Regions from separate parts of the Calidifontibacter terrae genome, predicted to be linked through region 2. Evidence: riboswitches for the same ligand, from Rfam matches in the RefSeq annotation. Region 2 holds a riboswitch; each other region holds the start of a gene.

Region 1 (9,955 bases), on a different contig from region 2:
TGGGTGGTGAGCTCGGCGCGTTCGGAGGCATCAGTGGTCGCATCGCGGGCCGCGCTCAGCCGGCGCAGGGACTGCTCCGGGTCACCGAAGTCCCACAGCTGTGCGAGCTTTTCTTGATCGAGCATCGTCACTCCTTCACCGCACGTACGAACGGCCGAATCGTGCTTAAGAACACCTCCGGCAGCTGGGAGTGCGGCCAATGACCGGACCCTTTCAGCGTGACCAGTCTGGTGTGTGGAAAGAGTTCGCGCATGGTCTCGGCGTACTTCGGTTTCACATAGGACGATGCACCACCGACGATCCACAGAACCGGACCGCCGTACGTCGCTCCCGGCGGCAGTTCGTTGCCGGGCCAGCCGCCGAGCTGGTCAAGGGACTTCGCGATCAGGTTCAGGTTGGCCGCCCACCGCCATCCCTCGCCGGCGCGCCGCAGGTTCTGCAGCAGGAACGATCGAACGCTCGGGTCGTCGACCCACTCTTTCGCGAATTCGTCGGCATCGGCGCGGGTGTGGACCTGGTCCAGCGGCATCGCCAGCATCCCGGTGACATAGTCCTTGAACGAGGTCAGCCCGTGGTAGTCAACCGGCGAGATGTCGACGACGATCAGCGCCCTGACCAGCTCGGGCTCGAGGAGGGCCAACAGCATCGCCGTCTTGCCACCCATGGAGTGGCCGAGCACTATCCAGGGCTCCGTCGAAATCGAACGGAGCTGCGCCGCAACGGTTTTCGCCATCTCGATATATGAGAGCGACTCGGTCCAAGGCGACTGCCCGTGATTCGGCAGGTCGACCATCGTGCAGCTGAACTCGCTCGACAGTTCCTTAGCGATCCGGGTCCAGTTCCTGCCCTGACCGAACAGGCCGTGCAGGAAAGCGATGCGCGGACCGCTCTCGCCGATCGTTGTGACGTGCAGCGAATCCATGCCTCGGAGCGTACTGTTCCTGGAATTTGTTGCCGCGCGGGGCCGCTCAGTCCTTCTTCGCGTCCGGCCCGAGGAACTTTTCAAAGCCCTTGGGCAGCTTCAGGTTGCTCATGTCAGGCTCTTCTTGCCCACCGAACGCACTGCCAAATGCCTTGTCGCGGGCCTCGGTCTCGCGCTGGGAGGCTGCAGCCTCTTGCTCCGCCCGCTTGGCCGGGTTGCCCGACTTGCCCTTCTTCTTCACCTGCTGCTTGCCGCGCTTGCCCGGGCCATTGCCCATGCCCGGCATTCCGGGCATCCCCGGAATGCCCGCGCCACCGCCGCGCCGCAGCTGGCGCATCATCTTCTGCGCCTGACCGAAGCGTTCGAGCAACTGGTTGACCTCGGAGACGGTGACCCCGGAACCGCGGGCAACGCGCGCCCGGCGCGAACCGTTGATCGCCTTGGGGTGAGTGCGCTCGAACGGGGTCATCGAGCGCACCATCGCCTCGACCCGGTCGAACTCCTTCTCGTCCAGGGCGTTGAGCTGGTCGCGCATCTGAGCCATCCCGGGCATCATGCCCAGGATCGACTTGAGGTTGCCCATCTTCTTGACGGCCTGCATCTGCTGCAGGAAGTCGTCGAAGGTGAAGTCCTCCTCGTCCATGAACTTCTTGGCCATGGCGGCCGCTTGATCGCGGTCGAACGCTCGCTCGGCCTGCTCGATGAGGGTGAGGACGTCACCCATGTCGAGGATGCGCGAGGCCATGCGGTCGGGGTGGAAGACCTCGATGTCTTTGACACCCTCGCCCAGCGAGGAGAACAGGATCGGCTTGCCGGTGACCGTGGCCACCGAGAGCGCCGCACCACCGCGGGCATCACCGTCGAGCTTGGAGAGCACCACCCCGGTGAAGTCGACGCCCTTGCTGAAAGCCAAGGCGGTCTCGATAGCGGCCTGCCCGATCATCGCGTCAATGACGAAGAGCACCTCGTTGGGCTCAATCGCGTCACGGATATCGCGCGCCTGCTGCATCAGATCCTCGTCGACCGCGAGGCGGCCGGCGGTGTCGACGATCACGACGTCGTACTGGCGAACCTTCGCTTGTCCGATGCCGGCGCGGGCCACCCACACCGGGTCGCCGAAACTGCGCGTTCCTTCACCGGACTCCGTGGTGACGTCGTGGCCACCGGTGTTGCCGCGCTCCGGCGCGAAGCAGGGCACTCCGGCGCGCTCGGCGACGACCTCAAGCTGAGTGACCGCGTTCGGACGCTGCAGGTCGGCGGCGACCAGCAACGGGAAGTGGCCCTGGTCGCGCAGGTGGCGGGCCAACTTGCCGGCGAAGGTCGTCTTTCCCGAACCCTGCAGGCCGGCGAGCATGATGACGGTCGGTCCGGTCTTGGCCAGGTTCAGCCGGCGGGTCTCACCGCCGAGGATGTTGACCAGTTCCTCGTTGACGATCTTGACGACCTGCTGGCCCGGGTTCAGGGCAGCACTGACCTCGGCGCCGGTGGCACGCTCGCGGACACGTCCGGTGAACTCACGGACGACCGGGGTTGCGACGTCGGCGTCAATCAGCGCCAACCGGATGTCCCGGATGGTCGCGTTGATGTCGGACTCGGTCAGACGTCCCTTGCCGCGCAGGTTCTTGAACGTGCCGGTGAGACGGTCGGAAAGACTGGTGAACACCGCACAAGGGTAAACGGTCCGGACCAATCGACTGACCGAGCCGCGACAGTCTTCACCGTCCGGGGCCGCGCACCCTCGCCTCAGCAGCTCATCCATGGTTGACTGCCGGTGCGTCGGACGCGAGGAAGTCGGTGAAAATCCGACACGGTCGCGCCACTGTGAAGGGGATTTCGGTCCCCCAGTCAGGAACTCGTCCCGACGCTTGTTTCTGCCCACGGGGACGCGAGATCCCCCGCCGAAAGGTTCCTTATGACCACCATGCCCACGTCCGCGCCTACCCAGGCAGCCGCGACTCCCGTCGTCACCACCGAGGCGCGCGCCTTCCTCTGGCTCGTCGGCGCAGCCGTCTTCGCCCTCGCCATCTACTACTTCGTCGGTGTCGACCAGGGCGCCTACTCGGTGTTCGGCAGCGACACCCACATCCACGAGTTCGTCCACGACTCCCGGCATTTCCTCGGCTTCCCCTGCCACTGACCCGAGCCGGACGGATAACTCGATATGGAACGCGCACTGATCCTGCGCGGCGCTCTCTCCGGCGCCCTCGCGGGGCTGCTCGCCTTTGCCTTCGCTCGGATCTTCGCGGAGCCACAGATCACCGCCGCCATCAACTACGAAGAGGGCCGGCACGCTGCCCAACACCTCTTGGATAAGGCGGCAGGTGTTCCGACCGCGGCCCACGAACACGACGTGTTCAGCCGTACGCTCCAGGCCAACCTGGGCATCGGCGTCGGCATGATCGCGTTCGGCCTGGCCATGGGCGTCATCTTCGCCGTGACCTACACGATCTGCCTCGGCCGGTTCGGCGGCGTACGCGCCCGCGGCCTGTCGCTGCTGGTGGCGGCTGCCGGGTTTGTGGCCCTCTACCTCGTGCCCTTCATGAAATATCCGGCGAATCCGCCGGCGATCGGTCACGCAGACACCATCCGTACGCGGTCGAACCTCTACCTGTTGATGGTCTTGGTGGCTGCGCTCCTCATGGTCGGAGCAGTCCTGCTCGGTCATTGGTTGCGCCGGCGGCTCGGCCCGTGGAGCTCGGTCGTGGTAGGTGGCCTCGCCTACGCGGTGACGGTCGGCGTCGTGATGGCGATCCTGCCGTCGTACGGCGAACTGGCGGCGAACGTTGCCCATTACGGTCACCACGCGACCGAAACGCCTCTGCCACTGCGCGATTCGAGCGGCACCATCGTCTATCCCGGGTTCCCGGCGGACGTGCTTGCGTCGTTCCGGCTCAATTCAGTCGTGGCGCAAGGGATTCTCTGGGGCGCTATCGGCCTGCTGTTCGCACCGATGGCTGAGCGAGCGTTGGCAGGAGCCGGCACCACCCGTACTCTCTCGACGCCGGCGCGCGACGGCGTGTCACCGGCGTGATCGCTCAGAGCGGTCCCGGTGCACTGAGCGCGTGGGGGCCGTTCTTTGCGCTGGAGGACCTGCGCGACCCGCCCCGGGCACCGTGGGTGGCGTTCACCGACTTCTTGCACGACCCGGCTGCCATCCACGAGCGGGTCGAGGTCGTCCGCGCCCTGCTCGCCACGGGTGCGGGGCGGCCGGTCGAGCAGGTCGAGCCGCAAGTCGCGGCGTCCGTCGTGCACCTCGGTCTGGTGGCCCGGATAATCTCGCCATTCCTTGCGCTCAGCACGGTTGACTCCCCGGTCGTTCCGGTGCCTGCCGATCTGTGGTGGCAGCCCACACCCCACAGCGGCTTCCCGCTCGGGGTGCGCGATCTTGCCGCGGTCCCTGCTGTCGAAGATGCCCAGGAATGGGCGGCGCGCGTGGTCAACGGTTTGCTCCACCCACTCGCGCAGGCCCTCGGCGGTTCGCCAAAGGTGCTCTGGGGAAACACCGCCTCCGCAATCAACGGGACGGTCGCGGCGATCCGGGCGACCCGAGCCGACCTCGCGGAACCACTGCGGGTCCGGGCCGAACTGCTGATCGCGGCGCTGCCGGGCGACACTTCCACGGGCGCGGTCGGCAGCGCCGATTTCCGCCGTCGAAGCTGCTGCCTGATCTATCGCGTCGCCGACGGTCCGGCAGCCGCCATTTGCGGCGATTGCGTCCTGCACGACCGCTGAGAGTGGTCGTAATAACGACCAGAATCCTTTACTACGGGGGTAGTTAGTGGCAGGCGTCGATCACGGCGCCGATCAACCCGGCCGCCTCGTGTGGGTGCACTGGCTCGCCGCTGTCTCGGATGACATAGAACGTGTCGAGGGTCTGGCCGGCATAGGTCGCGACGTGCGCCGAGCGCACCGTGAGTCCCTCGCGCCCGATCGCCAGGCCGATGTCGCGCAACAAGCCCGGCCGGTCCGGACTGCGGACCTCGATCACGGTGGCATCAGCCGAGGCGCCATGCACGATCGTCGCGCGCGGTGGTGGCGACCCGATCGGCTGCAGGACTCGGCGGCGCAGCTCCAACGCCCGCAACGGCGTACGGTCCCCGCCGGCAAGGCGGTGCAGGGCGCGCGCCAGTTCCTCCTCCCGCGGCAGGTCGCCATGGGGCGCCTCAATGGTCCAGACATCGACGGCGATGCCACCGACCGTGTGCAACCGGGCCGACCGAACGAGCAACCCGAAGCTGGCCAGCAGCCCGGCACTGTCGGCGAACAGCCCGAGCCGGTCCCGGTCGCCGAGCACCACTTCCGCGCCACCGGCCGTGGCGGTGATCTGGACGAACGAGGCCCCACCGAGCACCGACGCGGTGACCGCTTCGACCAGCGCGTTGTCCTCGGCAACCGGCTCGGGAGCCGGCAGCACCTCCCCGTCTCGCAACGCGGTCCGCGCGCGGTCGACCAGCTCGGCGACCAGATTCGAGCGCCACGGGGTCCACGCCTTCGGCCCGGCGGCGATCGCGTCGGCCTCGGTGAGCGCCGCCAGTTGTTCCAGCAAGTCGTTCCGACCGTCCACCGCCTGCAACAGCGCAGCGACCGTTCCCGGGTCGGTGGGGTCGCGACGGGTGGCCAACTCCACCAGCGTGAGGTGTTCGCGGACCAACCGCTCCACCACATCGACGTCTTGCGGCGCCATCCCCATCCGCCGCGCAATGGTGGCCGCGACCGGCGCACCCTCGACCGCGTGGTCCATCACTCCGGCAATCTTGCCGATGTCGTGCAACAACGCGACCAGTAACAACAGGTCTGGGCGAGCGACGTCGCCGCGGTGGTCGTAGGCCTGCACGACGGTCTCAACGAGGTGCCGGTCGACGGTGAACCGGTGGACCCCGTTGCGCTGCGGGCGACTGCGAACAGCGCGCCACTCGGGGATCCATTGCTCGACCACGCCGGCCAGATCGAGGGATTCCCACACGCCCACCAGACCCGGGCCGGTCGCGAGAAGGTCGAGGAAGGCGTCCCGCAACACCTCGGGCCACTGCCCGTGCAGCGGGCGCAGGGTGCGGGTGAGGTTGTTGATCGTGCTGGGGGACAACGGGATTCCCGATCGCGCTGCCACGCGCGCGGCGCGTAGGAGCAGCAGGTGATCCGACTCTGTCGGGGTCACGTTGGGGCCGAGCACCACCTCGCCGTCGTGTTCGTACAACCCGAAACCGAGCGGGCTGAGCACGGGCCGTCGGGGCCCAATCCGGGGCGTACGGGCCCGCTGGCTCTGCGTTGCACGCCGCAGGGTGCCGTCCAGGGCGTGGCTGATCCGGCGACCGGCCTGCACCACGTCGGTCAGCAAGGCGTCGCCGTCGGGCAGACCAAGCAGCGCCGTGACGGCGTCCTGATCCTCCAGGTTCAGTCGTTCGCGACCTCGCCCCGTCGCGACATGCAAGGCATCGCGCACATCTAGCAGCCGGGCGTACGCGGTGTCGACGTCCCCATGTGGCCGATCGGCCAGCCAGGCTGCGGTCACCGCGCGCAACACGGCCATGTCGCGCAGGCCGCCGCGCGCTTCCTTCAAATCCGGCTCCAGGGAGGTGCTCAGGTCGCCGTTGCGTTCATGGCGTGCGCGCAGGGAGTCGACCAGTTCCGGCAGCCGCTGCCGGGCGTTGGAGCGCCAATCGTGGGCGATCCCGTTGCGGACACCCGCGACCAGAACTGCGTCGCCGGCAACCGGTTCGATGTCGAGCATGCCCACCGTGGCGCTCAGGTCGGCGGAGGCGACCCGGCGGCACTCCCCCAGCGTTCGTACGCTGTGGTCCAGACGAATTCCGCTGTCCCACAACGGATACCAGATCGCGTCCGCGACCCGGGCGATGTCAGCGGCGGAGTTCGTGCGGCCGTCATGGAGCAGAATCAGGTCGAAGTCACTCAACGGACCGGCGTCGCCGCGGCCGAGGCTGCCGACCGCCGCCAACGCGATTCCATCGTCGGCTCGGCGACCGAGCGGGGCGATCGCCTCGGTCCACAACTCGCCGAGCACACCCATCGCGTACGACCTCAGTCGCGCCCGCCGATGGGGCCCAGAGTCGGTCAGGGCGAACTCTCGAGTGCCGGCGAGGTCGAGTCGCTGCGCCGCGTGATCGGTCGACATGAGGTCAGCTCCTTGCGCGTTTCGATGACGTGGGTGGTGGCCGGCGCTGCTTCCAGCCCCGGCCACCGCTCACCTGTCGGATCAGAGCGCGGTTGCGCCGCGCTCCCCTGTGCGAACCCGAATGACGTCGTCGACCGGCATGATCCACACCTTGCCGTCGCCGATCCGGCCGGTCTGGGCCGCCTTGACGATGACGTTTGCGACACTCGCGGCGTCATCGGCCTCGACGATGATCTCCAGACGCACCTTCGGCACGAAGTCGACGTTGTATTCAGCGCCGCGGTAGACCTCGCTGTGTCCGCGCTGGCGGCCGTAACCGCTGGACTCGCTGATCGTCATGCCGGCAATGCCGTAGGCCTCCAGGGCCTCCTTGACTTCGTCCAGCTTGAACGGCTTGATGATGGCGGTGACGAGCTTCATGCCGTGACCTCTGCTTCCTTGCTCGCGTGACGGGATGCACCCTCGGGACGGTTCTGGCCGATGCGCTGGCCGCCGCCGAAGCCACCGAAGTCGTAGGCCGACTCCGCATGTTCGGTGGTGTCGATGCCAGCAACCTCATCGTCCTCGCTGATCCGCCAGCCCATGGTCGCCTTCAACCCCAGGGCAATGATCGCGGTGACGATCGCGGTGTAGGCCAGAGCCGCCGTCGCAATCACCAACTGAACGATCAACTGCTTCCAGCCGCCGTAGGTCAGACCGGTGCCGCGGGCGAAGACGCCCAGGGAGATCGTGCCCCAGAACCCGGCGACCAGGTGGACGCCGACCACATCGAGCGAGTCGTCGAAGCCGAACTTGTATTTCAGACCGATCGCGAAGGCCGATAGGACACCGGCGACAGCGCCGACGCCAATCGCGCCAAGCGGGGTGACGTTGCCACACGCCGGGGTGATCGCAACCAGGCCGGCCACGATTCCTGAGGCCGCGCCGACGGAGGTCATGTGACCTTCCCGGAAGCGTTCGACAACCAACCACCCGATCATCGCCGCGCAGGTGGCAACGGTCGTGTTGACCCAGACCAGCGCCGCGGACTCATTGGCGCCGAGAGCGGAACCGGAGTTGAAGCCGTACCAGCCGAACCACAGGATGCCCGAACCGAGCATGACCAGTGTGACGTTGTGCGGGCGCATCGGCTGCTTACCGAAACCAACCCGCTTGCCGATCACCAGGGCGAGAACCAGACCAGCCATACCGGCGTTGATGTGGACCACGGTGCCACCGGCGAAGTCGATCGGTGCGACGGTGGCAAGGTTCCCGGTCATCCCGAACAACTTGCCCGCGATGCCCGAGCTGGAACCGCTGAGCAGGCCACCGCCCCAGACCATGTGGGCCAGCGGGAAGTAGGCCAGGGTGACCCACAGCCCAGAGAAAACCAACCAGGTGCTGAACTTCACGCGGTCGGAGATGGCCCCGCTGATCAGGGCCACCGTGATGGCCGCGAAGGTGAACTGGAACCCGGCGAACACCAGCGTCGGAATGCCCGCGCCCATGATCGTCGTGGCTCCTGGCTCACCAGGCAGCATGCCCTTGAGGCCGAAGAACTCGAACGGACCGGCGAACAGGCCGCCCATGTCGTGGGAGCCGAAGGACATCGAGTAGCCGTAGAGGACGTACAAGATGCCGATGACCCCGAAAGCGCCGTAGGACATCATCATCATGTTCAGGACGCCCTTGGCTCGGTTCAAGCCGCCGTAGAACAGCGCGAGACCGGGGATCGTCATGAACAGGACAAGTGACGCCGACACCAACATCCATGCGGTGTTGCCCGTGTCCAACGGGATCGGCGCGTCGGCCGAGAGGGTTGCAAGAGTGTTCATGACCGCAAACATTCACAGTGCGGCGTTTCCGTCGACTCGGCCTTGTGTTTCGGTCGTGTGACAAACCGGACGCCCTTGTGAACACTCGGTTTCACGTCGGTGCGACGATGAAACGGTGAATCCCGCCCGCGCTTTGGAATCTGCCGCCCGTCGGCGCGCGGCCGACACGTTGCGTGATCGACTGGCCAGCGGCGACCCGAGCAGCCACGCCCAGGCCATCTGGGGCAGCCCCGGAGCGCGCCGATTCACCGCGGCTGATCCGGTGTGGCGGGTTCATGCCCACGGCTCGATGTTTCTGGCGGGGCTGCGGGCGCTGATGCTGCAGGCGCTCCACCCGGTTGCGATGGCCGGCGTGACCCAGAACTCGAGCTACCGCGAGGACCCCTGGGGTCGCCTGCGCCAAATCAGCGGGTTCATCTCGATGACGACCTATGGCCCCACCGCCGAAGCCGATCGCCTGATGGCGCGCGTACGAGGCGTGCACCGCCGGATTGGCGGAGAGGTTGACGGCCGCGCCTATCGGGCCAGCGATCCGGACCTGCTGACTTGGGTCCACTGCGCCGAGATCGACAGCTTCCTGGATGGATACCAGCGCTTCTCAGGCACACCGCTCACGCCGGCCGAGGCTGATGTCTACGTCGCGCAGGCCGGCGAGGCGGGCAGCGGGATCGGTGTTCCCGATCCGCCTCGTACGGTCGCCGGGTTGGGGCGGACGCTCGCCGCGTTTCGCCCTGATCTGCGCGGTGGACCGGACGCCCGCGACGTCGTGGACTTCCTGCGCTCCCCCAGCGATCTCGACCGCGCGGGCATGGTCGGCTACCGCAGCCTGTTCGTCGGCGCGGTGGCGACCCTGCCGCCGTACGCCCGCCAGATGCTCGGCATCAATTGGTCGCCCTTACTCATCAATGCCGCGACCCGGGCGGGACAGTCGGGGGTTCGGGCGATGGCGTGGATGCTGTCGGATCCGAGCGTGCAGGCAGACCGACGACCGTACGCCGAACGCGGGGCGCGCTGAAACCAGCAGTGCTGCCCGCGACCGGATGGTGCTCGGCGTAGTCGCGGCAGATCAGCTCAGCACGGCGTCGACGA
Region 2 (9,955 bases):
CAACACCTCCATCACGATGCTGACCGTCGACCCCACGGTGCTGGCCGACAGCAAGGACCATGGCCGCGCGCTGTTCACCCGCATCCAGGGCCTGCTCGGTGGCGATCCGATCGAGATGATGAAGCGCACGATGCCGTGTGGCAGCAAGGGTGCGCCCACGCCGCCGGTGTGTTTCGCCGGCAGCCCGGTGGAGCCGATCCCGATCCTGCGCAACGTCGACTCGGGCCGCGCAATGACGCTGCTCGAGCGACCCGAAGAGTTCCGCGGGGTGTCGGTGGTGCAGGTGCCGGTGCGCCAATATCCGGCGCCGGACAACGTGAATGCGGCCCAACTGCTGGGCTACCTCGGGTCGACCAATGGCGCCGACCTGGCCGCGAACAAGCAGCTGACCGCGAGTGACCTCATCGGACGGGCCGGACTCGAACGCAGCTACGACACCGTGCTGCGCGGCACCCCGGGCAGCAGCGTGCTCGCGGTGGATGCGCGCGGACTGCCGGTTCGTACGGTCTCCACCACCGACCCGACGGCCGGCCGAGATGTCGTCACCAACCTGGAGGTGCCGGTCCAACGGGCCGCGGAAGACGCCCTGAGCACCACGGTCGCGCGACTCAAAGCCGCCAAGAGCCCGGTGACTGGAGCAGCCGCGGTGGTCCTGGACGCATCCTCGGGCGGCATCGTCGCGATGGCCAGCAATCCTTCGTACGACCCCAACGTCTGGACCGGCGGCATCAGCTCGGCGGACTACGCGGCGCTGAGCGCGCCGACCGCGCACAACCCGCTGCTGAATCGGGTGGTCGGCCAACTGCAACCGCCGGCTTCGACTTTCAAGGGGATCACCCTGCCGGCCGCGATCAGTTCGGGCGTCGACCCGAACGGCACCTACGACTGTTCCTCGTCGGTGCGCGTCGGCGCCCGGACCTTCAAGAACTTCGAATCCGTCGCCTTCGGACCGATCAATATGACGACCGCGCTGGAGGTGTCGTGTGACACGGTCTTTTACCGCTGGGCCTTTCAGCGATGGCAGGCCGAGGGCGGCATCAACGCGGCTGCGACCACCGACAGTCCGTTCGTCGATAGCGCGCGCTCCTTCCACCTCGGGCAGAAGACCGGGGTCGACCTGCCGGGGGAGTCAGCCGGGGTGATCCCGAGTCGGGCCTGGAAGGTGCAGCGCTGGAACGACACGAAGGCGACCAGTTGCCGGCGGGCGACCAGCGGCTACCCCGAGGTCAAGGACAAGACCCAGGCGGCGTATTTCACCCAGCTTGCCAAGGAGAACTGCGCGGTCGGCTACCAGTGGCAGGCCGGTGACGCGGTCAACTTCGCCATCGGCCAGGGCGATGTGTTGGTCACCCCGTTACAGATGGCGACCGCGTACGGCGCGATCGCGAACGGCGGGACGCTCTGGCAGCCGCGCGTGGTCGCCGCCACCCGGGCGCCGGACGGCTCCACGACGCAGCCCGTGACGCCGAAGCGGATCGGCGAGGTAGCGATCCCCGCGGCTGCGCAACCCGTTCTGGCCAAGGGACTTTCGCAAGTCGTCACCGGCAGCCAAGGCACCGCGTACGCCGCCTTCCGCGGGTTCCCGCTGGACACCTACCCGCTGTCCGGAAAGACCGGCACGGGCGAGGTCTACGGCAAGGACGCCACCGCCTGGTTCGTTTCCTATGGCCCGAAACTCAAGAACGGCAAGCAGTACGTCGTCGCAGTCATGGTTGAGCAGGGCGGAACGGGAGCGAGCGCCGCCGCCCCCACAGCGCGAGCGATCTGGGACGTGTTGCGGACCCTCTCACCGGCAGCGACCCCAGCGGCAGGGCGGTAGACTCACCGCGGCGGTCATCGGATCGCCACACCGCCCGAAGGGGAAGCCGGTCAAATTCCGGCGCTGACCCGCAACCGTAGGCCGAGCAATCGGCGAGCCGGAGCACCATCAGGCGGTGGCTCGAACCCCGTCGAGGACTGCGGGCGAGTGTCTCAGGGCGAGGCATCGACATCGTGGTCCGGATCTGGAAGAAGAATCATGGCCACCACCACCCTCACCCGCGCGGGTCTCGCGGGAACCGCGTCCGTTCTGGCGCTGCTCATCGCGACGCCGGCCCAGGCCGCCTCCTCGACCTCCAGCTCGGCTTCCGCAGCGGCTGGCTATCTCGGCAGCTCGCTGGCTGCCAGCGGCCACCGCTTCGTCACCACCTATGCCGGTCAGAGCTATGACGACCTCGGCCTGACGATCGACGGTGTGCTGGCGCTCGCCGCGACGAAGTCGGCCCAGAGCGAGCTCGCCGCGAGCGCGTCGTATGTCACCGCCAACGCGGCCAGCTACGTCGGCACCGCGGGGGAGACCTATGCCGGATCGCTCGCGAAATACATCGTGATGCTCGAGGCAACCGGCAAGAACCCGCGCTCGCAGGGCGGCGTCGACCTCATTGCGAAGCTGCAGGGTCTGCAGGGCGCGGACGGTCATTTCAAGGACGCGTCTGCCTACGGCGATTACTCCAACACGATCAGCCAGTCGTGGGCGCTCATCGCGCTCAAGCGCGCGGGCGTCACCCCGTCGGCCGCGGCGGTGTCGTTCCTGAAGGCTCAGCAGTGCAGCAATGGCGGCTTCCGGCTCGACCTGGGCAAGAGCCCGTGCGTCGCCGACACCGACGTCACCTCCTTCGCCGTCCAGGGATTGTCCGCGTCGGGCGCCGATGTCACCTCCGCGGTGAACTACCTCGCTTCGAAGCAGGGCGCCGATGGCGGTGTCGGTGGTGGCGTTTCCACGCCGGGTGAGAACGCCAACAGCTCGGGCCTGGCCGCCGCTGCCTTCACCCTCGCGGGTCGCTCGTCGAACGCGGCCAAGGCTGCTTCGTACGTTCAGACCCTGCAGTACCCCTGCACCGCCGGTAAGGCGCTGCGCGGGGCGGTCGCCTACGACGCCGCGGCGTTCCGCACCGGCCTCGCCTCGGGCACCGCCACCGGGCAGGAAAGCCGCACCACCACGCAGGCTGTGCTGGCGCTGACCGGCGCTTCGTATGTCACGGTGACCGCGGGCGGTTCGTCGGCGATCCCGTCGGTCAACTGCTCGACCTCGTCGCCGACCGCGACTGCCACCACGACGTCCCCGGCGCCGACTACCTCGACCACCGCGCCGTCCAGTTCCAGCGCTTCCTCCACCTCAAGCACGTCGAGCACCTCGGTCGTGACGGGACCCCCGGTCGTGACCGACGGTCCGGCCGCCGATGATGGTTCGGGCGGCCTTGCTGTGGTCGCCGGTGCGACCGGTCTACTGGCCGCGGCGGGTGCGGGAACGGTGTTGTATGGCCGCCGTCGTCGCTGATCACCGTCGCCCGATGGTGCGCCTGCTAGCCGTTCTCGGTCTAGCCCTTGCCACCATCGGGTTCGGCCCGATCGCCTCGAGTGAGGCGGCCGGTTGCACCACCAGTTCGGGTGTCTCGGTCGTCGTGCAGTTCCCGAGTGGATCGGTGACGACCGCGTGTGCGGGCGGGTCCTATGCCACGGCGCTGGACGCGCTGACCGCGGCCGGGTTCAAGCCGACCCGAGCCGCGCGAGCGCCCGGCTACTTCCTCTGCCGAATCAACGATCAGCCCGCCTCGGACCCCTGCCAGCAGGCATCCCCGAGCTCGGCCTACTGGTCGTTGTGGACGGGTCGTTCGGGCACCGGTTGGTCCTACGCGAATCTCGGCATCGCATCGCAGCCCGCGCCCCAGGGCAGCAGCATTGGGTTGCGGTGGGGCGGCGGCAGCGCGCCGACAGTGGGTCCGATCAGCAGGACGTCGAGACCGACGACCCCGCCGAAGCCGAAGCCGACCACTGCTCCCGAGCCGACGACGGCGCCTAAGCCGACGACCAGGGCGAAACCGACCATCGCGCCCCAGCCTTCGACCGCGCCCAAGTCGAGCAGTGCGGCCGCATCGTCGAAGTCGGCCGCGAGTTCCGCCGCGGCTTCGAGCTCTTCGGTGCGATCGGCAGCCAGCACCGCCGCCGGTTCCACCGCGGGCTCGTCCGCAGGATCCTCGGCGGCTACCGCGACCACGGCCTCGGGCTCCTCGTCGACCTCCGCCACCTCGTCGACCGCGTCCGCAACGTCGGGCGACCCGTCGACCAGCTCGACCGGCCGCTCGGGCGGCAGTTCGGGCGGTACTGACGTTGCTGCCGCTCCGAACGCCGGCAACAAGTCGGGTGACACGGGCAGCGGCTCGACCACCGGCCTGATCGCCGGGGGCGGAATCGTTGCGCTGCTGCTCGCCGGCGCTGCGTACCTCGGGCTGCGCCGCCGCACTTCGTGACTACACCCGTAGTAAAGGGTTTTGGTCGCAATAGCGACCAAAAACCGGCGGCTCGCCGGTTCGTACACCCCGGTGCATGGTGGGTTTGGGCTTGTTGTTTGGGTGGCGCGGCGAGCCAGACCACCAACCCTGTGCTGCTGGCCGTTGTGCTCGCCGTCGTGGTGCTCGTGGTCGCGGCTCGGCGCCCGGACGCGCCCTGGGCTCGGTCATTTCGGCTCTACGCATATCTCGGGCTGTTCGTGATAGCGACCCGGGTGGTCCTGTTCGTGCTGGTAGGGGCGAAGGTCGGCGACACGGTTCTGTTCCGGCTGCCGACCATCAACCTGCCCTCCTGGGCGGCGGGGATCCAACTGCTCGGCCCGGTTCCGTTGGCGGGTTTGGCCGCAGCCGCCTGCGAGGGCCTGCGGCTGGCGACCATGCTGACCTGCTTCGGCGCGGCCAACGTTTTGGCCAACCCACGGCGGCTGCTGCGGGCTCTCCCGTCGGCGCTGCGCGACGTCGGAACAGCGGTCGTCGTGGCGCTGACTGTGGTGCCTCAGCTCGTACAAAGCATTCAACGCGTACGCCGGGCCCGCGAGCTGCGCGGCACCACCACCGGAGGGCTGCACGCGTTGCGGGTCATCGGGCTGCCGGTGCTGCAGGACACCCTCGACCGCTCACTTGCGCTGGCCGCGGCGATGGACTCGCGCGGATTCGGCACCCGCCATGCGATCAGCGCGCGCGACCGGCGGATGGTCGCCGCGTTCGACTTGGTCGGTCTGTTCGCGGTCTGTTTGGGCGTTTACGGACTGCTCGACTCGGGGCAGACCCCGGCGGTCATCGGGTTGCCGATGGTCGCTCTCGGAGTTGTGCTCGGGATTGCCGGGCTGTTGCTCGGTGGGCGAAAGGTGCCGCGCTCGACCTACCGTCCCGACCTGTGGGCCGTCGCCGAGTGGGTCGTGGTCTGCTGCGGCCTGATCGGCCTGGCCGCGATGATCTTCGCGCTGCGACAGGACCCGTCCGCCGCGTCGATGCCCGTCGATCCCATCGGCATCCCGAAGGTTCCCCTCGTTGTTGCTGGCGCGCTGCTGATTGCAGCGCTGCCCGGTTTCGTCACCCCAGAACTTCCGGCGCCGGTCGATCGGCGCACCATTCGCACAGCCTCGGAGCCCGCATGAACACCGCCGCCATCGTGTTCGACCGGGTCGGCGTCACCTACGCCGACCAGTCGGAGCCCGCGCTGCGGGACGTGAGTTTCGAACTCGAGCAAGGCGAACTGGCCGTTCTGATCGGCCGTACGGGGTCGGGCAAGTCGACTCTGATTGGCGCCATCAACGGCCTCGTCCCGCATTTCACCGGTGGTCGGTTGACCGGCTCGGTGACCGTTCACGGCCGCAACACCCGAGACCACCTGCCGCGCGAACTGGCTGATCTGGTCGGTTATGTCGGCCAGGATCCGCTGGCCGGGTTCGTGACCGACACGGTCGAAGAGGAGCTCGCCTACGGCATGGAGCAGTTCGGCATTGCGCCTGCGGTCATGCGCAAACGGGTGGAGGAGACTCTCGACCTGTTGGGGATCGCCGACCTGCGCAACCTGCCGCTGCGCGATCTTTCCGGCGGGCAGCAGCAACGAGTTGCCATCGGTTCTGTGTTGACCCTGCAGCCACAGATTCTGGTACTCGACGAGCCGACCTCGGCGCTCGACCCGACCGGCGCGGAGGACGTGCTCGCCACGATCACCCGACTGGTCCACGACCTGTCGGTGACCGTTGTGATGGCCGAACACCGCATCGAACGGGTCCTGCACTATGCCGACACCCTCATCCATGTCACCCCCGCCGGCACTGTCGAGGTGGGGGACCCCGCCGACATCATGCGTAGGGCGACGGTCGCCCCGCCCGTCGTCGAGCTCGGCCGCGCGCAGGAGTGGGCGCCGCTGCCGTTGTCGGTGCGTGATGCCCGACGAAAGGCTCGAGCGTTGATCGGCGAGCTCGGCGAGGTCGCCGCGCCCCAACCCCGCCCACAGGGCCCCGCAGCGCTGACCGCCCGCGGCGTCCGGGTTTCGTACGGCGCGTTCGAGGCAGTCTCCGGCGTCGACCTGACCCTGGCCGAGGGCGCGGTCACGGCGTTGATGGGGCGCAACGGCTGCGGAAAGTCGACGCTGCTGTGGGCCCTGCAGGGCGCTCGTCGCCCCGACGCCGGAACGGTCTCGGCCGCCGGGGTGAACCCCTCGGAGTTGAAGCCGGCCGCCCGTCGGGCGGTCGTCGGGCTCGTTCCACAGAACGCCTCGGACCTGCTCTACCTCGACACCGTCGCCGCGGAGTGCGCCACCGCGGACCGCGAGTCCGACGCCGCGGCGGGCACCTGCGAGGGCCTGCTGCGCGAGCTGGTTCCGAACATCGCCCTTGATCGACACCCGCGCGACCTCTCCGAGGGCCAGCGGCTGGCTCTGGTGTTGGCGATCCAGCTGACCGCCGGCCCGCAGGTGCTGCTGCTCGACGAGCCGACCCGCGGTCTGGACTACACCGCCAAGGAGGCGTTGCACCGTACGCTCCGGCGGCTTGCCGACGCGGGACGCGCGGTGCTGGTCTCCAGTCACGACGTGGAATTCATCGCGCGGACGGCCGACGCGGTGTTGTTCATGGCCGACGGTGAGGTCGTCGCGTGCGGGACCACCGCGCAGGTGCTGCTCGGGTCGCCGGCCTTCGCGCCGCAGGTGGCCAAGATCCTGGCTCCGCTGCCGCTGCTCACTGTCGAGGACGTCCGGCGGGCAACCGATGGCTGAGCGCGCTGTTCCGCTGCGACCGCGCAGCATGCTCGCGATCGGACTCGTCAGTCTGGTCGGGGTGGTGGGTTTCCTGTGGCCGTTCTTCGTAACACCCGATTCCGCTCTGGCGGGGCACCGCACCGATGCGCCGCTCTTGTTCGGACTGCTCCTGCCGTTGCTGCTCGCGGTTGTGTTATCGGAGATCAGCGAGGGTGGCATCGACTCCAAAGCGGTGGCCATGCTCGGGGTTCTTTCGGCGGTTGATGCCGTCTTGCGGCCGTTGAGTGCCGGCACCGCGGGCATCGAGCTGATGTTCTTCCTGCTGGTCCTGGCTGGCCGGGTATTCGGGGCGGGTTTCGGTTTCGTGCTCGGTTCGACCAGCATGTTCGCGTCGGCGGTGCTGACCGCCGGGGTCGGCCCGTGGTTGCCGTTTCAGATGCTCGGCGCCGGCTGGGTTGCGCTGTTCGCGGGGCTGCTGCCACCGCTGCGTGGCCGGTTGGAGTTGGCGATGCTGGCGGCGTACGGAGCCCTCGCCGGTCTCCTCTACGGCTGGATCCTCAATCTGTGGTTCTGGCCGCTGGGCACCAGCGGGGAGGCAGCGCTCAGCGTGGTTCCCGGGGGAGGCGTCGCGGTGAACCTGCAGCACTTCTTTGCCTTCAACGTGGCCACCTCGCTGGGCTGGGATCTCGGCCGGGCGTTGACCACGGCGGTGATGATCCTGTTCGTCGGCCGGCCGCTGCTGCTGACCCTGCGGCGCGCTTCCCGCAAGGCCGCCTTCGGGTCGGCGGAGCGCAGCGAACTTCCGCAGCTGTAGACGCACTCCGGACTGCAGTTCGCCGTCGCCTTCATTCAACAACCCTGCAATTCCGCGGAACCGGGTTAGCCGGACCGCGTACTGCGGTCCGATGTGCCGGTGACCCACCACAATCCATCGCCCTCGATGGCATCCAACTCTGCGTCGACTCGCTGCGCTTCCGCCTCGTCGTGGCGGATCCAGTCAAGGAAGACCGCCAGCAGCAACGGCAATCCGACCACCTCGGCGACCGCGATCAATGCTCCACCGGCCCATTTCTGGTCCAAGGAAGGGGACGTCGCCCCACGGGCGGGATCACCGAAGCCGGGGAAGTGCGGCAACAACAGGCTGTTGGAAGTCATCACCAGGATGCCGGGCAACGCATCGAACAGGCCGTCCACACACGCAATCACGGTGCGTACGGCCGGAGTCGCCCAGTCGGGCAGCAGGTCTCCGACCACCAGCGGGGCGGTCACCATGAGCCCGATGATGAACAGATGCGCGACGAGCAGGGCGCCGACAAGCGGGTGCGTCGAGGCGGCTTGGCCGTAACCGGTGAAGAACACCGCGCCGACGCTGAGGGCGGCCAGCAAGGACGTCAGCCCGGGGTAACAGATCACCCGAAGGGCCCGACCGCCGAAAGGCAACGGCCGCCCACCAAGACCCACCGCGAGCCCGAACGGAGTCACCGCGGTCAACGTCGCCACCTTCGCGCCGAGACACCACAGCAACACCCGGTCGTAGGTTCCAATCGGCCCGCAGGTGACATAGAGCAATGAGCCGATCCCGACCAGCAGATAGATCGCCTGCCGCCACCGGGTGCTGCACCACTTCAGCCCAGGCAACAGCACGGCTGCGAGGATGAGACCGACTAGGTCGAGATGCCACGCGGTGAGCGCTGAGTCGATGGTCCAAGAGCGCATCCCCTCAGTCTTGACCAGCCTGCTGGACGACGGCTGAACCCGCGATTAGGCCGCAACGGCGGGCACTGTTAACCTTGGAGATGCCGTGAATCGGCCGCGGATCAACAGCGCCCCGGTGGACAAGCCCGGGAGCACCGCGCAACGAGACGAATCAAGGAGTCGCCAGCAGATGCCGTTGGAAACCGCCCGCAAGGCAGAGATCATGGCCGAATACGGCCAGAGCAAGGGCGACACCGGTTCGCCCGAGGTGCAGATTGCGATGCTCACCGCTCGCATCAAGGACCTGACCGAGCACTCGCGTCAGCACCCCCACGACCACCACAGCCGTCGTGGCCTGCTGTTGCTGGTTGGCCAGCGCAAGCGCCTGCTGCGTTACCTCGAGGACGTTGACATCGAGCGCTACCGCTCGCTGATCAAGCGTCTGGGTCTGCGCCGATAATCAAAGACTTACGACCGAAGGCGGTCCACCACCTGGTGGGTCGCCTTTCGGCGTAGGAGGACCCCGCTCGTCGGGGTTCCCAAGAAGAAAAACCCGTTCGCACACAACGACGATGTGCGACGAGATTTGAAAAGAACAGGAGGGCCCAAATGGAGGGTCCAGAAATCACGTTCGCCGAAGCAACGATCGACAACGGTCGGTTCGGCACCCGTACGGTTCGGTTCGAGACCGGACGCCTCGCCAAGCAGGCCGGTGGAGCAGTGCTCTGCTACCTCGACGACGAGACCACCCTGCTGTCCACCACCGCTGCTGGCAAGCAGCCCAAGGACCAGTTCGACTTCTTCCCGCTGACGGTGGATGTCGAAGAGCGGATGTACGCCGCGGGCAAGATCCCGGGTAGCTTTTTCCGCCGCGAAGGTCGCCCGTCGACCGACGCGATCCTCACCTGCCGACTGATCGACCGTCCGCTGCGTCCGGCCTTCATCAAGGGTCTGCGCAACGAGGTCCAGGTCGTCATCACCGTCCTGTCGCTGAACCCCGACCACCAGTACGACGTGCTGGCGATCAACGGTGCTTCGGCTTCCACCCAGATCTCCGGGCTGCCGTTCTCCGGCCCGATCGGCGCCACCCGCGTCTCGCTGATCGACGGTCAGTGGGTTGCGTTCCCGAACTTCTCCGACAGCGAGCGTTCGGTGTTCGACATGGTCGTCGCCGGTCGCGTTGTCGGTGACGACGTAGCGATCATGATGGTCGAGGCCGAGTCCACCG
Region 3 (9,955 bases), on a different contig from region 2:
GACGCGGCCAGACATCCGCCAATTCCCTCGCCGGCCCGCAACCGCAGATCCAGCAGCGGCTCCACACCGAGCTCACGCAGCAGGGCACCATGCGCTTCTTCCCGACTGCGTTGTCCCGCAATGAGATACGCCTGGGATGCAGGTTCCAGCCGTACGGCGACCAGCGCCGCGACGCTGGTGGCGAGGCCATCCAAAACCACCGGCTGCCCAGCCTCCGCAGCGCCCAACACGACGCCGGCGAGCAGGACAATCTCGGGGCCGCCCAGCGCAGCGAGCAGGTCGCGAACGTCCCGGTCACCGACCCGCTCGATCGCAGCCGCCACCACCTCGACCTTCCGTTCGACCATCGCGGCGTCAGCGCCCGACCCGAGCCCGACGGCCTCGGCTGGACTCAGCCCGAGCAGCGCGGCGGCGAGCGCCGCCGCCACCGTGGTGTTGCCGACTCCCACTTCCCCCAGAATCAACAGCCCGTCGCCAGCCAACGAGCGGCCGCGCGCCAACAACCGGTCGACATCGGCCACCGTGAGCGCGTCGCGCTCCAGCAGGTCACCACGCGGATCGAGCGGCCGAGCATCCACCGCACCCTCGACCGGCTCACCCGCGACACCGGCGTCGACCACGACGGTCTCGAACCCCGCGGCGCGAGCATGGGCAACCCCGGCCGACGTCCCGGCAACAGCGCTGGTCAGGACGTCGCGGGTGACGCGGGGGTCGTACGCACTCACGCCGTGGCGGACCACCGGATGGTCCGCGCCGACCAGCAGCAGCGTGGCCCCGTCGATCTCTGCAAGGGAAGCCACTCGATTCACCGCCCGGTCCAGAACACCGAGCGCATCCGGCGGACTCAGCAGCCGGTCGGCATCGTCAGTTGCCCCGACCAATCGATCGGCGGCCGGACCGCGCAGGTGGGAAGCCGGACTCGCCACATCCGCCCAACCCTCAGACATCACGACCTGATCGAGCGGCAGCTTCCGCGACCACGCCGCCCGTTCCAGCCCGGGCGACGGCGGCCGCTCATCGGGCCAGCCGAGACACAGCCAACCGAGGGTGACGACGCCCTCCGGCAGGCCCAGCAACTCACCCAATTCGGCCTGGTCGAACAGCGTCACCCAGCCGACACCGAGCCCGAGCGCTCGCGCGGTCAGCCACAGGTTCTGAATCGCGCAGGCGCAGGACCACAGGTCGGTGTCGGGGAAGGTCGCGCGGCCAAGAACCCCGGCCGACGGCGCGCGGCGATCGCAGGTGACGACGACGCCGACCGGAGCCTCGCGTACGCCCTCCAGTTTGAGGTCCAACAGCCGGGCCGCGCGCTCGTCGGTGAGTAGGTGGGCCTGCTGCAACCGCGCTCGATCGGCCATGTGGGCGGCCCGATCCCGGGTGGCTGGATCGCGGACGACGATGAACCGCCAGGGCTGCGAGTGCCCGACCGAGGGCGCGGCATGGGCTGCTGCCAGCACCTTTTGTACCAGCTCATCAGGCACAGAATCCGCTCGGAATCGGCGAATGTCGCGACGCCCACCGATCACCGACTCCAACGCCTTGACGACCTCCGGCGGCATCGCCCAACCCGCCGGATCGGCCGCGCGCTCGCGGGCCGAACTCGGGTCGCCGATCAACGGCGTGGGACGCGGTGGCAGGCGGTCGCTCACTCCTCCAGATCGCCTTCGACGTCGAGGTAAATCTGCTGCAATTGCTCTATCAACTCCGGATCGGGGCTCTCCCACAAGCCGCGGTCGGCAGCCTCCGACAGCTTCTCGACCATCGCGTGCAGCGCCCACGGGTTCGCCTGACGCAGGAACTCCTGGTTGGTCTTGTCGGTGACGTAAGCCTGCGCAACCGACTCGTACATCCAGTCCGGAACCACGCCAGCTGTCGCATCGAAACCGAACAGGTAGTCCAGCGTCGCAGCCTGTTCGAGGGCGCCCTTGTAACCGTGGCGCTGCATCGCGGCGATCCACCGCGGATTGACCACGCGAGCCCGAAAGACGCGGTTCGTCTCTTCCTGCAGCGTGCGGGTCCGAACGTTGTCCGGCGAGGTCGAATCCCCCACGTACGCCTGGGGATCGGCGCCGGTCAGCGCGCGGACGGTCGCCACCATGCCGCCGTGATACTGGAAGTAGTCGTCGGAATCGAGGATGTCCGACTCGCGGTTGTCGATGTTCTTCGCGGCGACCTGGATCCGCCGATAGTTGGCTTGCATGTCGTCGCGCGCGGGCACCCCGTCGAGACCGCGACCGTAGGCGAACCCGCCCCAGGCCGTGTAAACCTCGGCCAGATCGTCGTCGCTGCGCCACTGACCCGACTCGACGACCTGCAGCACACCGGCGCCGTACGACCCCGGTTTCGAGCCGAAGATCCTTGTCCGGGAACGACGTTCGTCACCGTGGTCAGCCAGGTCGGCCTGCGCGTGTTTCCGGACGAAGTTCTGTTCGGTGGACTCGTCGAGGTCCGCGACGAGCGCAACCGCATCGTCGAGCATCGCAATCACGTGTGGGAACGCGTCCCGGAAGAAGCCGGAGATCCGCACCGTGACGTCGATCCTGGGGCGACCCAGCTCGGCCAGATCTAGCGGTTCGAGGCCGACGACCCGGCGGGACTGTTCGTCCCAGAGCGGCAGAACGCCGAGCAGCGCCAAGACCTCCCCGATGTCGTCGCCGCTGGTCCGCATCGCCGAGGTGCCCCACACCGACAACCCGACCGACTCGGGCCAGTCGCCCTGCTCGCTGTGATAGCGCTCGAGCAACGACTCGGCCATCGCTGAACCGGTCTGATAGGCCAGCCGGGAGGGGATCGCTTTGGGGTCGACCGAGTAGAAGTTGCGGCCGGTCGGCAACACGTTGACCAGACCGCGCAACGGCGAACCCGACGGACCGGCCGGAACGTAACCACCCTCGAGCGCGTGCAACACCATCGGAATCTCCCGCGTGGTTTGCGCCAAGCGCGGAACGACCTCGTCACAAGCAAACTCCAACGACGCCCGTACGCCCGCATTCGCCTGTCCGAGAACGGTTTCCACGATCTTTTCGACCGCGTCGGGGTGCCAGTCGTGGGCGGCTGCGGCGGTCACCAGGTCGCGGGCGAGTTGCTCGATTCGGTCGGTTTCCTTCGCGGGGGCGTCTTCGGCCAGGCCGAGGGCAACGCGCAGCCCGGGAACCCCGTCGCCCTTGCCGCCGAAAGTCTGACCGGCGCGCAGGATGGCGAGCGTGAGGTTGATCAGCTCCTCGCCTTCGGGCGCCTGGCCGAGAACGTGCAGACCATCGCGGATCTGAGAGTCCTTGATCTCGCAGAGCCAGCTGTCGACGTGCATCACGAAGTCGTCGAAGGTCTCGTCGTCGGGCCTCTCGGCGATGCCGAGATCCTCATGCAACTTGGCCGCCTGCAGCAGGGTCCAGATCTCGCCGCGCAACGCCGGCGCCTTGGCCGGGTCCATCGCGCTGACGTTGCCGTATTCGTCCAGCAACTGCTCGAGGCGAGCGATGTCGCCGTACGACTCCGCCCGCGCCATCGGCGGCACGAGGTGATCGACCACCGTGGCGTGCGCGCGGCGTTTGGCCTGCGTTCCCTCGCCCGGGTCGTTGACCAGGAACGGGTAGATCAGCGGCAGCGAACCCAGCGCGGCGTCTGTTCCGCAGCTAGCCGACATCGCCAGGTTCTTGCCGGGCAGCCACTCGAGGTTGCCGTGTTTGCCCATGTGGACCACCGCGTGAGCGCCGAACTCCTCCTCGATCCAGCGATAGGTCGCCAGATAGTGATGAGTCAGCGGCAGGTCGGGGTCGTGATAGATCGCGATCGGGTTCTCGCCGAACCCGCGTGGCGGCTGCACCAGGATCACGATGTTGCCGGACTTGATTGCGGCGCAGACGATTTCGTCGTTGTCGACGTAGAGGTTGCCGGGCGCCTCACCCCACGCCCCAGTCATCGCGGTGCGCAGGTCTTCCGGCAGCGCGTCGAACCATTGGCGATAACGGGCTGCCGGGATGCGCACCTGCGCGTCGCTGACCTGCTGTTGGGTGAGCCAGTCCGGATCCTGACCGCCGGCCGCGATCAGCGCATGCACCAGCGTGTTCCCGGCCGTGGTGTCGAGCGATTCGCCGTCCTTGGGCTCGATCTCGCCGAGGCCGGGGATCGCGTCGCCGACGTCGTAGCCGGCCTCCCGCATCGCGCGCAGCAGCCGGATGGTCGAGACCGGGGTGTCGAGGCCGACCGCGTTGCCGATCCGCGAGTGTTTGGTCGGATAGGCCGACAGCAGCACCGCGATTTTCCGCTGCTCGACCGGGGTGTGGCGCAGCCGGGCGTGGTTCACCGCAATACCCGCAACACGGGCGCAGCGCTCTGGGTCGGCGACGTAATCCGGCAGCCCGTCGGCGTCAATCTCTTTGAACGAGAACGCAACCGAGATCAGTCGACCATCGAACTCGGGCACTGCGACCTGGGTCGCCACATCCAGTGGCGACATGCCGTCGTCGGAGTCAGCCCAGTCGGCGCGGCTCCAGGTGAGGCAGAGGCCCTGGATGATCGGGATGTCCAGATCGGCGAGCGGTTTGACGTCCCAACTCTCGTCATCCTCGCCGGCTTGGGCGTGGGCCGGCTTGCTGCCACCGGCCGCGAGAACAGTCGTGACGAGGGCATCGAGGGTGCCGAGTTGGTCCAGCAGATCCTGCGGCGCATCCCGCAGCGAAGCGGCAAAGATCGGCACTCCGCGGCCACCCGCGGCGTCGATCGCGTCGCAGAGCGCGTGGGCGTACGACGTGTTCCCGGCGGCATATTGCGCGCGGTAGAAGAGCACGCCAACGCGCGGCCCCTCCCCCTCCGGGCGGTCGAGGACTCCCCAGGTCGGCAGTTCCTGCGGCGGCTCGGCGGCGTCGCCGGTCAGCAGCAGGCTGTCCGAGAGAAATGCATGCAGGTTGCGCAGGTTGTCGGGTCCGCCGTTGACGAGGTAGTCGTGGGCCTGGTGTACGACCCCGACCGGCACACGCTGCGACAATTCCATCATCGCGGCGTTCGGTGTGAGTTCGCCGCCGAGAACGACCAGCGGCTGCTGCAAGGCGCGGATCTCGTCAGTGACGTCCAGGGGACTGCCCAGGATGCGGGCGATCACGATGTCGGCGTCCTCGAGAGCCGGCCCGATCGGCCCGCGGGCCGGATTGGCCCAGGTGAAGTCGGCGCCGCTCGCGCGAGCGCTGAGCAGGTCGGTGTCGGACGTGGACAGCAGGGCGATGCGCGCCATCGGCTCGGCTCCTTCGCGGGGTCCGCGCCCCGGAACGATCTGGGACCGGCCCGGATGGGCACGGCCGGCAACTGACACGTTCCTGACTCGGCTCGAGAGCCTCACAGTGGCGCGACCGTCCCGGATTCACACCGGGTTCCGTGTTCAGCTGCCATCGGCGACCCTACCCGGGCGCCACGAGCCCGCCACCCCCCTACGCCCGTAGTAAAGCTTTTTCGTCGCTATAGCGACCACTTTCGGAGCCCCGCTCTGTCACAGCGACCACTTTCCGCCGCGAGCCGACTGCGTATCCTCGCCGCGTGACCGAACCCGCCCCCACCGCGTGCCCGGTCGCCGCACGAACCGGCGGCGACCGTTGCCCCGGCTTGCTGCGCCCCTTTGTCGCGGCCGACGGCGTGATCATCCGGCTGCGGGTTCCCGGAGGGTTCATCGCGACCGAGGTTCTGACCCGCCTGACGGAGATTGCCGCCGAGTTCGGCGCGCCGGTCGTCCAGCTGACCTCGCGCGGGAACCTGCAACTGCGCGCTCTGCCGAATCCGTTGCCGGAGAGCCTGATTCAGGCCGTTGAGGACACAGGTTTGCTTCCCTCGGCAAGCCACGAACGGGTGCGAAACATCGTCGCCGACCCCCTAGCTCCCGGGCTGCGATCGATGGTGGCCGAACTCGACCACGGCCTGTGTGCAGATCCGGAATTGGCCGACCTTCCAGGCCGCTGGCTGTTCGCGCTCGCGGACAGTGCCCCCACTGATGCGCGCGAATTCGGCGTCCTGGCCACCCCGTGGGACCTCGCCTACGACGCTGGCTCCGGCACCCTGCACGTCGGCGACCACGCCACCGATTGCTCCTCCGCCGACGCCGTCGGGGCACTCCTGGACCGAGCCCGTACGTTCGTCCGCACCCCGCGCGACGAGCGCGCGTGGAACGTCCGCGACCTGCCGGCGGGCCACCCGATCTTCGCCGGACTCGAGCCCTCGCCGCGCCCGGTTGCCCACCCGTTGCTGCCCGGTCGATACGGCGACGCCCTCATCGCCGGGGTGCCCCTCGGGATGCTCGACCACAACCACGCAACAGCCTTGGCGACGCTCGCCGATCACGTGACGATCACCCCGTGGCGCTCCGTGGTCATCGGAACCCGTTCCGAACCAACGGGATTCATCACCGGCGAGTCGCCCTGGGCAAGACTCACCTCCTGCGTTGGGGCGCCGTGGTGCGGCCGCACCACCATCCACACCCTCGACCTGACCCGCCGCGCCGCGCTCGACATCGCCCCGGGCGGTCCGCCCGTTCACGTGTCCGGCTGCGAGCGCCGATGCGGCCACCCGACCGGGCCCTACATCGACGTCCTCGAACCGCTCACCGCTGACGACATCCGGAGCCAGGCATGAACCCGCCACAACGCCGATACGACTACCTGACCGACGGTGCCGAGATCTATCGCCGGTCGTTCGCCACTATCCGCGAGCGAACCGATCTGAGGGGATTCGCCGCTGGTGTCGAGCCTGTGGTGGCCCGAGTCATCCACGCGGCTGGAGATCCCGAGCTGGTGGGATCTGTCGCCGCCGCACCCGATGTGGTGGCCGCGGCCAGCAACGCATTGCGTTCTGGCGCAACGATTTTCACCGACTCGGTGATGCTCGCCTCGGGCATCACCCGAGCGCGCCTCCCCGCCGATAATGAGGTCGTCTGCCTGCTGCGTGATCCCCGCGTTCCAGCCCTGGCAGCGCAATGGGGCACGACCCGGGCTGCCGCAGCTGTCTCGCTCTGGGGCGAACAGTTGGAGGGAGCCGTCGTTGCCATCGGCAACGCTCCCACCGCGCTGTTCCACCTGCTCGAATGGATCCACGACGGCGGCCCTCGCCCGGCCGCCATCGTCGGCATCCCGGTCGGCTTCGTCGGCTCAGCCGAATCAAAGGTCGCCTTGGCCGAACACCGGTTGGCCGACGGCCGCGTCATCCCCTGGTTCACCGTGCACGGTCATCGGGGTGGTTCGGCCATGGCCGCCGCGGCCGTCAACGCACTCGCTTCCCGATCGGAGATCTGATGACCGGCCAGTTGTACGGCGTCGGCGTCGGCCCCGGCGACCCCGACCTCCTCACCCGCAAAGCGGCACGACTCATCGCGGAGGCCGATGTGATCGCGTTCCATGCGGGCACCGGCCGCAGCTCGATCGCGCGAGCCATCGCCGCAGACCTCATCCCGGCCGAGGTGATCGAGGAGGAGTTGCGCTACCCCGTCACGACCGGCGCGACCGATCATCCCGGCGGCTACCACGCCCACTTGGCGCTGTTCTACGACGAATGTGCCGACCGGCTCGCGACTCACCTCGAGGCCGGGCGGAAGGTCGTGGTTCTGGCCGAGGGCGACCCGATGTTCTACGGCTCCTTCATGTATTTGCACGACCGGTTGGCGCCGCGGTTTCCGACCGAGGTCGTCCCTGGCGTGGCGGCCTTCAGCGCGGCGACCGCCGCTGCGGCCCAGACACTTTCGCGCCACGAGGATGTCGTGACGGTGTTGCCGGGCACCCTCCCGGTGGCCGAACTGGCTCGCCGCCTCGCCGACACCGACGCAGCCGTGATCATGAAGCTCGGCCGCACCTTTCCGGGAGTGCGTGAGGCTCTGCGCCAAGCCGGTGTCCTGGGTCGCGCGGTCTACATCGAGCGCGCCTCCCGCGATGGCCAGCGCGTCCTGCCGGTGGCCGACGTCGACCCGGCGTCCGTGCCGTACATGTCGATCATCGTGGTGCCCGGGCTCGACCGACGCGCCGACTCGGCCGGGCGTCAGGCTCCGGAACCCGTTGCCCGGCAAAGTGATTCACGTGGAACCGTGCATGTCGTCGGCCTGGGGCCGGGTCCGGACCGGTGGCTCACTCCTGACGTGAGCGACATCCTCGCGGGGGTTGACCACGTCATCGGCTACGCGCCGTACGTCGATCGCGTTCCGCAGCGCGCGGGGCTGACTCGACACGCGAGCGGCAACACGGTGGAGGTCGATCGCGCCCGCCACGCCCTTGCTCTCGCCCGCGCTGGCGCCGACGTCGCGGTGGTTTCCGGCGGAGATGCAGGGGTTTTCGGAATGGCCTCGGCCGTCTTCGAAGCCGTCGAGGACGGCTATGCGGACGTGCCGGTGGAGGTGCATCCGGGGGTGTCCGCAGCCCAGGCCGCAGCGGCAAGGGTTGGCGCACCGCTTGGCGCGGACTTCGCGATCATTTCGCTGTCCGACCGGCTCAAGCCATGGTCTGTCGTGGCTCAGCGACTGCGCGCGGCGGCGGAGGCCGACCTGGTCGTCGCGCTCTACAACCCGCGCTCCCGCAGTCGCCCCGACCAACTTTTCGCTGCGCGCGAGGAGCTTCTCGCCGTACGCGATCCGCAGACTGTCGTGGTCATCGCCCGCGACATCGGTCGCGCGCAGGAGTCCACCACGATCACCACGCTCGGCGAATTCGATCCCGGCATCGTCGACATGAAGTGTTTGGTGATCGTCGGTGCGAGCTCCACCCGGGTCGGCGCGGGTGGACACGTGTGGACGCCTCGCTACGTTGACGAGTCGTGAGCCCTCAGAAAGTGGTCGCTATTACGACGAAAAACCTTTACTACGGGCGTAGTTGGGGGGCGGACCTACAGTGAGCCGGGTGATCGAGGTCGTAGGCATCGGCGAGTCCGGATTCGCCGATCTGCCGATCCACTTGCAGCAGTTGGTGCTCGACGCGCCGGCCGTCGTCGGCGGTCAGCGTCACCTCGACCTGATCCCGGCGGCGGATGCGGCGAGCAACCAGCGGCGAACAACCTGGCCCTCCCCGCTGCGACCCCAGCTGGCCGTCTTCATCGACGCGCTCCCGGACGGAACAGTGCTGCTCGCCAGCGGCGATCCGCTCCGTTCCGGCATCGGCACGACGCTGATCGAGCTCCTCGGGGCAGACCGCTTGCGGATTCATCCTGCGGTCTCCACGGACACTCTCGTACGAGCCCGCATGGGTTGGTCGGCCGAGTCGACCACCGTCGTGACCACGGTGGGCCGCTCCCTCGGCCGGGTGATCCGCCACCTCGCGCCGGGCGCGCGATTGATTGTGCTCTGCTCAGCCGGCAGCAGCCCAGCAGAACTCGCAGAACTCCTGCGCAACAACGGAATCGGCGATGCGACTCTCACCGCCTGGTGGCACCTTGGCGGCCCGCGCGAGGGTTCCCGGATCGCTACGGCCGACCGCTGGGACGACACTCCGACCCCCGATCTGGTCACCTGCGCAGTCGCCGTCCCGGCGAGCGCCGACCTCCCAGGTCGCGCGGCGGGACGCGCCGAAAGCTCGTACGACACCGACGGTCAGATCACCAAGCGCGACCTACGAGCGAGCGCCCTTGCCCGGTTGCGACCGCACCCCGGACAGCTGCTCTGGGACCTCGGCGCGGGGTCGGGCTCGGTCGGTGTCGAGTGGTGCTTGGCCGGTGGGCGATGCGTCAGCGTCGAGCGGAATACGAAGCGCGCCGCGAGGGTGCGGCGCAACGCCGGACTCGCCGGCGTCGATGATCTGTTGACGGTCCTCGAACAGGACGTCACCGAGCCGCTCGACGGTGAACCTGATGCGATCTTCGTCGGGGGCGGGCTCACCCAAGATCTCCTCGAGACGGCCTGGACTCACCTTCGACCGAACGGCCGACTGGTCGCCCACGCAGTCACCCTGGAGACCGAGGCGATCCTGCTCGCGGGCCACCGAAGGTATGGCGGCGAGCTGACCAG

Evidence for each region. A riboswitch is a leader RNA that binds a small molecule or an ion and turns the genes downstream of it on or off. The one in region 2 is predicted to bind cobalamin.
Region 1: it holds a riboswitch for cobalamin, as region 2 does, so the genes downstream of both, ACYU98_RS01765 (CbtB domain-containing protein) here and ACYU98_RS09830 (prenyltransferase/squalene oxidase repeat-containing protein) in region 2, are expected to answer to the same signal.
Region 3: it holds a riboswitch for cobalamin, as region 2 does, so the genes downstream of both, cobN (cobaltochelatase subunit CobN) here and ACYU98_RS09830 (prenyltransferase/squalene oxidase repeat-containing protein) in region 2, are expected to answer to the same signal.

What each region holds. Positions count from the first base shown of each region.
Region 1 is NZ_BAAGZF010000001.1:359,909-369,863, reverse strand. It holds gene ACYU98_RS01780 (hypothetical protein) at 1-125, opposite strand, end outside; gene ACYU98_RS01775 (alpha/beta fold hydrolase) at 128-922, opposite strand; gene ffh (signal recognition particle protein) at 969-2,585, opposite strand; adenosylcobalamin (AdoCbl) riboswitch at 2,683-2,830, shown strand; gene ACYU98_RS01765 (CbtB domain-containing protein) at 2,835-3,059, shown strand; gene ACYU98_RS01760 (CbtA family protein) at 3,084-3,953, shown strand; gene ACYU98_RS01755 ((2Fe-2S)-binding protein) at 3,950-4,654, shown strand; gene ACYU98_RS01750 ([protein-PII] uridylyltransferase) at 4,698-7,052, opposite strand; gene ACYU98_RS01745 (P-II family nitrogen regulator) at 7,134-7,472, opposite strand; gene ACYU98_RS01740 (ammonium transporter) at 7,469-8,866, opposite strand; gene ACYU98_RS01735 (oxygenase MpaB family protein) at 8,982-9,881, shown strand; gene ftsY (signal recognition particle-docking protein FtsY) at 9,933-9,955, opposite strand, start outside.
Region 2 is NZ_BAAGZF010000006.1:341,630-351,584, reverse strand. It holds gene mrdA (penicillin-binding protein 2) at 1-1,819, shown strand, start outside; cobalamin riboswitch at 1,815-1,944, shown strand; gene ACYU98_RS09830 (prenyltransferase/squalene oxidase repeat-containing protein) at 2,018-3,316, shown strand; gene ACYU98_RS09825 (hypothetical protein) at 3,668-4,186, opposite strand; gene ACYU98_RS09820 (energy-coupling factor transporter transmembrane component T) at 4,283-5,443, shown strand; gene ACYU98_RS09815 (ABC transporter ATP-binding protein) at 5,440-7,050, shown strand; gene ACYU98_RS09810 (ECF transporter S component) at 7,043-7,846, shown strand; gene ACYU98_RS09805 (cytochrome c oxidase assembly protein) at 7,912-8,748, opposite strand; gene rpsO (30S ribosomal protein S15) at 8,918-9,187, shown strand; gene ACYU98_RS09795 (polyribonucleotide nucleotidyltransferase) at 9,337-9,955, shown strand, end outside.
Region 3 is NZ_BAAGZF010000002.1:24,833-34,787, forward strand. It holds gene bluB (5,6-dimethylbenzimidazole synthase) at 1-1,649, opposite strand, end outside; gene cobN (cobaltochelatase subunit CobN) at 1,646-5,227, opposite strand; cobalamin riboswitch at 5,284-5,408, opposite strand; gene ACYU98_RS02820 (cobalamin biosynthesis protein CobG) at 5,527-6,612, shown strand; gene ACYU98_RS02825 (precorrin-8X methylmutase) at 6,609-7,268, shown strand; gene ACYU98_RS02830 (precorrin-2 C(20)-methyltransferase) at 7,268-8,776, shown strand; gene cbiE (precorrin-6y C5,15-methyltransferase (decarboxylating) subunit CbiE) at 8,856-9,955, shown strand, end outside.